DNA from 3 places in the Bradyrhizobium sp. USDA 4516 genome. Region 2 is predicted to be linked to each of the others. Evidence: predicted binding sites of a transcription regulator. Region 2 holds the regulator's gene; each other region holds the start of a gene.
The links. The regulator PhoB, encoded in region 2, activates phosphate uptake and scavenging genes when phosphate is short. The targets are predictions, from matches to a motif close to TGTCATNNANCTGTCAT.
Positions count from the first base shown of each region.

Region 1: a site for PhoB is predicted at 1,865-1,881, ahead of ACVI1L_RS12845 (alkaline phosphatase D family protein). Genes of this name have one in related genera too.
Region 3: a site for PhoB is predicted at 1,822-1,838, ahead of ppk2 (polyphosphate kinase 2). Genes of this name have one in related genera too.

Region 1 covers NZ_JBSRXT010000001.1:2,798,647-2,801,852, forward strand. Annotated here, with positions in the region: gene ACVI1L_RS12835 (4a-hydroxytetrahydrobiopterin dehydratase) at 1-147, opposite strand, end outside; gene ACVI1L_RS12840 (TAXI family TRAP transporter solute-binding subunit) at 360-1,763, shown strand; gene ACVI1L_RS12845 (alkaline phosphatase D family protein) at 1,945-3,206, shown strand, end outside.
Region 2 covers NZ_JBSRXT010000001.1:2,135,121-2,138,326, reverse strand. Annotated here, with positions in the region: gene pstB (phosphate ABC transporter ATP-binding protein PstB) at 1-592, shown strand, start outside; gene phoU (phosphate signaling complex protein PhoU) at 699-1,415, shown strand; gene phoB (phosphate regulon transcriptional regulator PhoB) at 1,561-2,271, shown strand; gene ACVI1L_RS09960 (GcrA family cell cycle regulator) at 2,567-3,079, opposite strand.
Region 3 covers NZ_JBSRXT010000001.1:5,821,602-5,824,807, reverse strand. Annotated here, with positions in the region: gene ACVI1L_RS26535 (fumarylacetoacetate hydrolase family protein) at 573-1,745, opposite strand; gene ppk2 (polyphosphate kinase 2) at 1,993-2,856, shown strand; gene ACVI1L_RS26525 (DUF6294 family protein) at 3,196-3,206, shown strand, end outside.

The sequences.
Region 1 (3,206 bases), 660 kb from region 2:
GGCGGCGCGGGCCATGAACCCGAAGGCCTCGTTGAAGTCCTTGAACACGAAAGTCTTGGCGATCGCCTCGCGACCGGACATCTCCGACCAGCCGGCCAGTTCCCAAAGGGCGGCCTTCTTTGCTTCCGCTGACAGCCGTTCGACCATGGTAACCCTCCCGTTTGACGCCGACTTTAGCCTAACAACCGGCCTCCGGGATGGGATCCACGCCCAAATTAAGGCCGAAATCGCGTCCTATCGCCGCTGGTAACCATGACGGAGTTGTAACATCTGTCCGTTCAGTAATTTGCTACACATAGAGGATGTTTGCGCGTTGGTAGTTTTGCGAGATTGAGCCCCGACGATTGTTTGCGAGATCGATGACAGACGGCTCCGCCAGCATGTCGCCCAAGCCGCTGCGTTCGGCAAAGCGGCGGCTGATGTTCGTTTTGATCGCGGGCGCGCTGGCCATCATCGGCACGTTGCTGGCCGGCTATTATTTCGCCGTGCGTCCGGTGACGCTGCGGATCGCGGTCGGTCCTGCCAACAGCGATGACGTCAAGGTCGTGCAGGCGCTGGCGCAGGCCTTCAACAACCAGCAGAACACCCAGGTCAAGCTGAGGCCGGTGCAGACCGAGGGCGCCACTGCCAGCGCCCAGACGCTGGCCGACAGCAAGGCCGATCTCGCCATCATCCGCGGCGATCTCGAGGTGCCAAAGAATGCCCAGGCGGTCGCGACCCTGCGCAAGAATGTCGTGGTGATGTGGGTTCCGCCCGCCAAGGGCAAGGTTCGGAAATCCGCGCGGATCACCAAGATCGCGCAGCTTGCCGGCCGCAAGATCGGCGTCGTCGGCCGCACCCCGGCCAATGTCAATCTGCTGAAGCTGATCCTGACGCAATACGGCGTCGACCCGATGAAGGTCGAGATCGTTCAATTCCCGGCCAATGAGGCGGCGGAAGCGATCAAGAACCTCAAGGCCGACGCCTATCTCGCCGTCGGCCCGGCCAACAGCAAGATCACGATCGATGCGATCACGGCGTCGGTCCGCGACGGCGGCGAGCCCAGCTTCCTTGCGATCGACGCCTCCGAGGCGATCGCGCAGAACCATCCGGCCTATGAGGCCGCGGAAATCCCCGCCGGCTCGCTCGGCTCCGCTGACCGGCCCGATGATGAGGTGAAGACGATCAGCTTCTCGCACCACATCGTTGCGCGGAAGGGCCTGTCGGACTCGACGGTCGCGGCATTCACGCGGCAATTGTTCGCGATCCGGCAGTCGCTCAAGACCGATTTCCCGCTCGCCGCCAAGATCGAGACGCCGGACACCGACAAGGATGCCACCATTCCGGTGCATCCGGGCGCCGCCGCGTTTGTCGACGGCGAGGAAAAAACCTTCCTCGACCGCTACAGCGACTACATCTGGTGGAGTCTGATGGCGTTCTCGGCGATGGGCTCGGCCGGTGCGTGGTTCGCCGGCTATCTCAAGCAGGACGAGCGCAACACCAACACCTCGCAGCGCGAACGCCTGCTGGAGATGCTGAAAGCCGCGCGGCACAGCGATTCGATCGAGGAACTCGACCAGATGCAGGCGGAGGCCGACGACATCCTGCGCCACACGCTGGACTGCTTCGAGCACGGCGCGATCGAGGAAGGCACGCTGACCGCGTTCAACATCGCGCTCGAGCAGCTTCATAACGCCGTCGCCGACCGCAAGGCGCTGTTGTTCAGCATGCCGCAGAATTTGCAACGGGCTGCGACACAGTTCAGGGCGGCGGGCACGGCGTAGGGGCGCCGCCAATCTTTATCCGCAAATCCCCCTTGCCTCCCCCGCACTCGGGAGAGGGAGCCTGACAGATGCGCTTCCCTTACGTCCCGCACTCCCGCCGCTGTAATCTCTCCGTCATGGAATTTTTCTAGGTCTTGGCGCGCCTGCGGCGCATTGTCGCTGTGACCTGAGGAGGCTCCCCATGACGATCCGGTTCTCGCGAAATCTCACCCGCCGACGCTTTCTCTCCACGGCGGCTGCGGCCGGCGCCGGCGTGATTGCGATGCCCTATCTGTCGCGCGCCGCCGACCGTCCCGTGATCACCCATGGCGTGCAGTCCGGCGATGTCGGCGTCGACGGCGGCGTGGTGTGGGCGCGTGCGGACCGGCCGGCGCAGATGATGGTCGAGGTCGCGACCACTGAATCGTTCAAGGACGCCCATACACTGCCGCCGATCACGGCGCTGCCCGAGAGCGACTTCACCGCCAAGATGCTGCTGGAGAACCTGCCCTCCGGCCAGGACATCTTCTACCGCGTCCGCTTCCGCGACCTCGCCCATATCGACATCGTCGGCGAGCCGGTGGTCGGACGCTTCCGCACCGCGCCGAGCGACCGCCGCGACGTCTTCTTCGTGTGGGGCGGCGATGTCGCCGGCCAGGGCTGGGGCATCAATCCCGACGACGGCGGCATGATCACCTTCGCCGCGATGAAGAAGCACGCTCCGGATTTCCTTCTGCACTCCGGCGACACGATCTACGCCGACGGCGTGATCCCGTCCGAGGTGAAGCTTCCCGACGGCAAGATCTGGAAGAACGTCACTATACCCGAGAAGGCGAAGGTGGCCGAGACGCTCGACGAATACCGGGCCGCCCACAAGTATAACTTCCTCGACAACAACGTCCGCGCCTTCAATGCCGAGGTGCCGATCTTCGTGCAGTGGGACGATCACGAGGTGACCAACAATTGGTCGCTGTCGAAACAGCTGCCGGCGGCCTACAAGGAGCGCGACATCACCGTGCTCGCGGCGCGCGCGGCAAAGGCCTTCCACGAGATGTATCCGATGCGCGAGAGCATCGTCGAGCCGGGCCGCGTCTATCGCACGCTGAGCTACGGTCCGCATCTCGACGTCTTCATGCTCGATGAGCGCAGCTATCGCGGCCCCAACGGCCCGAACCTGCAGGAGCAGTACGGCCCCGACGCCTATTTCATCGGCCCGGACCAGATGGCCTGGCTGAAGCGCGCGCTGCTCAACTCGCGCGCCACCTGGAAGGTGATCGCCTCCGACATGCCGCTCTCGCTGATCGTCTATGACGATGCCGCCAACAAGAAGGGCTCGGAAGCCTTTGCGCAGGTCGATGGCCCGGCGCGCGGCCGCGAGCTCGAAATCGCCGACATCCTGCGTTTCATCAAGACCGCGGGAATCGTCAACACGGTGTGGCTGACCGCCGACGTGCATTACGCCGC
Region 2 (3,206 bases):
CCTGTATCCGGGTCAGCGCGCGGTCGGCCAGCTGATGCTGGACCAGACCAACATTCTCGACCCCAAGCTCGACCTCAACTTGCTGCGCGCGCGGGTCGGCATGGTGTTCCAGAAGCCGACGCCGTTCCCGATGACGATCTACGAGAACATCGCCTTCGGCATCCGCCTCTATGAGAAGATCTCGAAGTCCGAGATGGACGACCGGGTCGAGAAGGCGCTGCGCGGCGGCGCGCTGTGGAACGAGGTCAAGGACAAGCTGAACGCCTCCGGCCTGTCGCTCTCCGGCGGCCAGCAGCAGCGCCTGTGCATCGCGCGCACCGTGGCGGTGCGCCCCGAGGTGATCCTGTTCGACGAGCCGTGCTCGGCGCTCGACCCGATCTCGACCGCCAAGGTCGAGGAGCTGATCCAGGAACTCTCCGAGGACTACACGATCGCGATCGTCACCCACAACATGCAGCAGGCGGCGCGCGTCTCCGACAAGACCGCCTTCATGTATCTCGGCGAGCTGATCGAGTTCGACGACACCAACAAGATCTTCACCTCACCGAGCGATCGGCGCACCCAGGACTACATCACCGGCCGGTTCGGTTGACCGGCGCATGATCCGGAAAAGTGGAAACCGGTTTTCCGATCAGGTCATGCTAAAATTCAGGACACGAAACCATGATCCCCGGGATCATGGTTGAGGGAGACAAGCGATGGCTTCTGAACATACCGCCAAGGCATTCGACAGCGACCTGCAGGAGTTGACCCGCCTGGTCGCCGAGATGGGCGGCCTGGTCGAACGAATGATTACCGAGTCGGTCGACGCGCTGATCCGTCGCGACGTCGCGCTCGGCAAGCGCGTGGTCGCCGCCGACATCGAGATCGACAATCTACAGCGCAACATCGAAGAGCGCGCGGTGCTGACGATCGCGCGCCGCCAGCCGATGGCGATCGACCTGCGTGAGATCGTCAGCGCGATGCGCGTCGCCACCGATCTCGAGCGGATCGGCGACCTCGCCAAGAACATGGGCAAGCGCGTCGCGGCGCTGGAGAGCGATTTCCAGCCGCTGAAGTTGATCCGCGGCCTCGAGCACATGACCGACCTCGTGCTGTCGCAGGTCAAGTCGGTGCTCGACGCCTATGCCGCGCACGACCTGCCGGCGGCGATGAACGTCTGGAAGGGCGACGAGGAGGTCGATGCGATCTGCACCTCGCTGTTCCGCGAACTGCTCACCTACATGATGGAAGATCCGCGCAACATCTCGTTCTGCATCCATCTGATGTTCTGCGCCAAGAACATCGAGCGGATCGGCGATCACGCCACCAATATCGCCGAGACCGTGTTCTACATGATCGAGGGCCAGCAGATCACCGACAAGCGCCCGAAGGGCGACATGACCACTTTTGCCACCACGGTGCCGGGCAACTGAGGCATGATCGGCAAGCACGGAACCGGCAAGAGCGAAACTGGACGATCCTCGCGACAAATCGTTTCCGCGGGGACTATGCTCAAGGAAGTAAGCGTTTCGGTTTGCGTCCGGGCAACGGATCACCACAGAGAAAGAACTTAAACCGATGAGCGCACGCATTCTGGTAGTCGAAGACGAGGAAGCGCTGACGACGCTATTGCGCTACAATCTCGATGCGGAAGGCTACGATGTCGAGACGGTGGGGCGCGGCGACGATGCGGATACAAGGCTGAAGGAGCGCGTTCCCGACCTCGTGGTGCTGGACTGGATGCTGCCGGGCCTGTCCGGCATCGAACTGTGCCGCCGCCTGCGGGCGCGGCCCGAGACCAAGCAGCTTCCGATCATTATGCTGACCGCGCGCGGCGAGGAAAGCGAGCGCGTGCGCGGGCTTGCCACCGGCGCCGACGATTACATCGTCAAGCCGTTCTCGGTGCCGGAGCTGCTGGCGCGGGTGAAGGGCCTCTTGCGCCGCGCCAGCCCGGAGCGGCTTGCGACCGTGCTGACCTACGGCGACATCGAGCTCGACCGCGAGAAGCGCCGCGTGGCGCGCTCGGGCCGTCCGATCGATCTCGGGCCGACCGAGTATCGCCTGCTCGAATTCTTCCTCGAGCATCCCGGCCGCGTGTTCAGCCGCGAGCAATTGCTCGACAGCGTCTGGGGCCGCGACATCTACATCGATGAGCGCACCGTCGACGTGCATATCGGCCGCCTGCGCAAGCTGCTCAATCCGGGCCGCGAGCAGGATCCGATCCGCACTGTGCGCGGCGCCGGCTACGCGCTCGACGACCGCTTTGCCAAGGCCGAGCCGCAGCCGTAACGGCCATGCGGCATTCATAAACCGCAACACGGCGTCGTCCCGGCGAAAGCCGGGACCCATACGCCGCGGCCAGCGCAATCGGCACGCGGCCAGACGGCTTTCTAACAACACCCATTCGTGGTTATGGGTCCCGGCCTGCGCCGGGACGAGGCCGGTGATGTAGCGGTAGCCCGGATGGAGCCGACGGGTCGCGCGAACGAGCGCCCCGTTGGCTCCATCCGGGCTGCGTCACACAAAAAAATCCCCGCTTTCGCGGGGATTTGTCTTTGAGGTCTTCCGTCGTTTTCCCGAGTGCTCACTTGATCTGCGGTTTCGCCGACGGCCGGCGGCGATCGGCGGCGGGCTGGTAGGCGACGCGCGAGTGATGCGCGCAATAGGGCAGGCCGCCGAGCGCTTTGCCGCCGCAGAAGAAGAATTCCGGGCTCGAGGGATCGCCGACCGGCCAGTGACAGGTGGCCTCGTTGAGCTCGAGCAGCGACAGCCGCTGGCTCATCGGCACCACATTGTCGTAGGAGATCGGATCGGGCTCCATCTCGGCCTCGAAGGCGTGCGCCAGCGCGGTGTTGCCGCGCGAGACCGGGCGCGCCACCCGCATCATGTGCTGGGCGGGGCGGGCCTTGCGCTGCCGCGGCGCGGCCGTGGAGGGTGCCTTGGCGCGGCCGGAGAGGCCGAGCCGATGCACTTTGCCGATCACGGCGTTTCGCGTCACATTGCCAAGTTCCGCCGCGATCTGGCTGGCCGACAGGCCGGACTCCCAGAGCTTCTTCAGCTGCTCGACGCGATCGTCGGACCAGGTCAATACAGTCATCGCATTCTTCCCTTCGCGTAGCGCCGGCCAATCATTGGAGCGGCGCTGCGAGCCAATCTGGACAAATATCCCTGCGGCCAGAATCCCTTAGCCCTCGCCGGGCACGGTGTTGCGCCCGAACGTTTAC
Region 3 (3,206 bases), 3.7 Mb from region 2:
GTGTGAATCGTCCGAGCTTTGCATCTCGTTCCGTTTTGCAAAAGAGGCTTGCGCCGTCGGGCAACCCAGTGATTGGCGCTGGCGCCCTGCCCGGCTGGACGGCCTCGCCGCGACAACCAGGCTACGGCGCGATCCATATCCCAATCACGATGATGGCCAGTGAGACGGCAATGACCAGCATATCGGTGGTGAGCCAATCCGGCATTCCGTTTGATGGCTGCTCGCTCATGTCCGCGACTCCTTCTGTTCGCGTCGAGCCGATATGCTGGAGCGGACCGGCGCGAACGAGGATGAACTGGTTCACATAAAGCTAGGAAAAAGCGGCAAATTCCGCGTGTTTTAGCGCGCTCAAGTTGCGCCACACGGTCGATCTGCCGCGCAGGTTTCTGAACATGTTCGACAACGCCGACGCTTCGGCACAGTCACCATCGTCGTCGTTCAACGCGCTGCGAGAGGCGGCTGAACGTCGCCGGATTGTCGGCGCAACTCGGCGCCGACCTGCCGCCACGCGACAGGCCGCACACGGCCGACGAAGTGGCCGAGGTAGTGGACTCGCCGCCCCGTCCTGATCCTCACAGCACCTTGCGCTGTGCGAGGTTCTTCATCAGCGCACCGACGCCGAAGGTCCAGGGCTCGCATTCGTCGCTATTGCGCATCCGGTTGACCAGCTTGCCGAGCTGCGGCGCGGCGATGGTCACGATGTCGTCGCGCTTGTGGGTAAAACCCTCGCCCTTGGCATCGCGATCCTTGACCGGCGCGAACATCGTTCCGAGGAACAGCGCAAATCCATCAGGATATTGATGCACGGGGCCGATGGTCTGGGCGACCAGATCGGTCGGGTCGCGGCTGATCTTGCTGATCGAGGAATGGCCCTCGAGCACGAAGCCGTCTGCGCCAGTCACGGTCAGGCCGACATCCATCTTCCTGACATCGTCGAGCGAGAAGGTCTGGTCGAATAGCCGGAGCAGCGGGCCGATCGCGCAGGAAGCGTTGTTGTCCTTGGCCTTCGACAGCAACAGCGCCGAGCGCCCCTCGAAGTCGCGCAGATTGACGTCGTTGCCCAGCGCGGCGCCGACGATCTTGCCGGCGGCGGAGACAACAAGCACGACCTCCGGCTCCGGATTATTCCAGGTCGACTTCGGATGCAGCCCGGCATCCATGCCTGATCCGACCGAGGACAGCGTCGGCGCCTTGGTGAACACTTCGGCGTCGGGACCGATGCCGACCTCGAGATACTGGCTCCAGGCATTCTGATCGATCAGCACCTGCTTCAGTTTCACCGCCTGCTCGGAGCCGGGCTTCAGCTTGGAGAGATCGTCGCCGACCAGGCGCACCACTTCCTTGCGGATCGCGTCCGCCGAGGACGGATTGCCGCGCGCCCGCTCCTCGATCACGCGCTCCAGCATCGAGATCGCGAAGGTGACGCCGGCGGCCTTCAGCACCTGGAGATCGACCGGCGCCAGCAGGTGCGGCCTGGCCTTGTCGCGGCCGTCGGGCGGGGTGTTGGCGAGGATCGCCTCGAAATCGCCGATCCGCTCGCCGCCCGTGGCACGCAGCGCGGCCGCGGGATCGCTTTCCTCGCAGAGCGCGCTCACCGTCGGGAACCGCGCCGTGACATCGAACACACCGTCTGCCCGCACCGCGACGACGGCGGGCCCGCCGGCCTGCGGCAACCAGACCCGCCCGACCAGCGTGCCGGCGGTGCCGTCCTCCGGCAGGACGTCTTTTGGCGTGAGCGAAATCATCGGCACATCTCCCTTTTTGGTTTTGTCGGCTTGTTAGCACAGTCCGCCCGGCGGCGTGAAACAGCGGTCACGGCATTGTCATAGAGGGGTAACATCGCCCGTCAATGCTGCCGTCCGATCCATCTAACACACTGAAAGACGGACCTTCATGACGACCTCAGCCCTCACCGACGAAGCCTCCCGGGATGAAGCCTTGCGGGACGAAGCCTTGCGGGATGAAGCCTTGCGCGCCCGCATCCATCAGGAGATGGCCGACAGCCTCGACGAGGAACTCGAGCTCGAGCTCGACGACATGAGGCTCGACGAGCTCGACCATGACGGCGCCGCCGGCAGGCCGTCGATCGACCGCAAGTTCTATTTCCGCGAATTGCTGCGGCTGCAGGGCGAACTGGTCAAGCTGCAGGACTGGGTGCAGCACGAGAAGAAGAAGGTCGTCGTGCTGTTCGAGGGCCGCGATTCCGCCGGCAAGGGCGGCGTGATCAAGCGCATCACCCAGCGGCTCAACCCGCGGGTCTGCCGGATCGCGGCGCTGCCGGCGCCGAACGAGCGCGAGCGCACGCAATGGTACTTCCAGCGCTATGTCTCGCATCTGCCGGCCGGCGGCGAGATCGTGCTGTTCGACCGCAGCTGGTACAACCGCGCCGGCGTCGAGAAGGTGATGGGGTTCTGCAGCGACGAGCAGTATGAGGAATTCTTCAACTCGGTGCCGGAATTCGAGCGCATGCTGATCCGCTCCGGCACCGTCCTCCTGAAATACTGGTTCTCGATCACCGACGAGGAACAGGCGTTCCGCTTCTCGATGCGGATCCAGGATCCGCTGAAGCAGTGGAAGCTGAGCCCGATGGACGTCGAGGCGCGGACCCGCTGGGAGCTCTACACCAAGGCCAAGGAAACGATGCTGGAACGCACGCACCTGCAGGACTCGCCGTGGTGGATCGTCGATGCAGTCGACAAGAAGCGCGCCCGGCTCAACTGCATCTCGCATCTCTTGAGCCAGATCCCCTATCAGGCGGTCACCCACCAGCCGGTGGTGCTGCCGCCGCGGGTGCGCAACCCGGACTATCACCGCGGCCCGATCCCGCAGGAGATGTACGTGCCGGGACGATATTGATTCTGGGCACGAGCACGCTCTGTCCTCCCCCGCTTACGGGCAGGGTAATCGCATATGGAATGAACGGATTCTTCCGCGCCGTCATGGCCGGGCTTGTCCCGGCCATCCACGTCTTTTCTTCGCGTGGAAACGAAGACGTGGATGCCCGGGACAAGCCCGGGCATGACGAGTTTGTGGGAACTCCGATCGCCTCAAACGGCCATATGCGATTGCCCCACGCTTACGGGGAGGATCACTAAATCGCGATTGTAGATTGTGAGGCAGCTCACTGGTCCTTTTGCGCCCTCCCTTTAAACCAGAGGTTGCTCGCAATTCGCGGGCTAGAAGGAGGCGTACGCTATGTTGAAAGA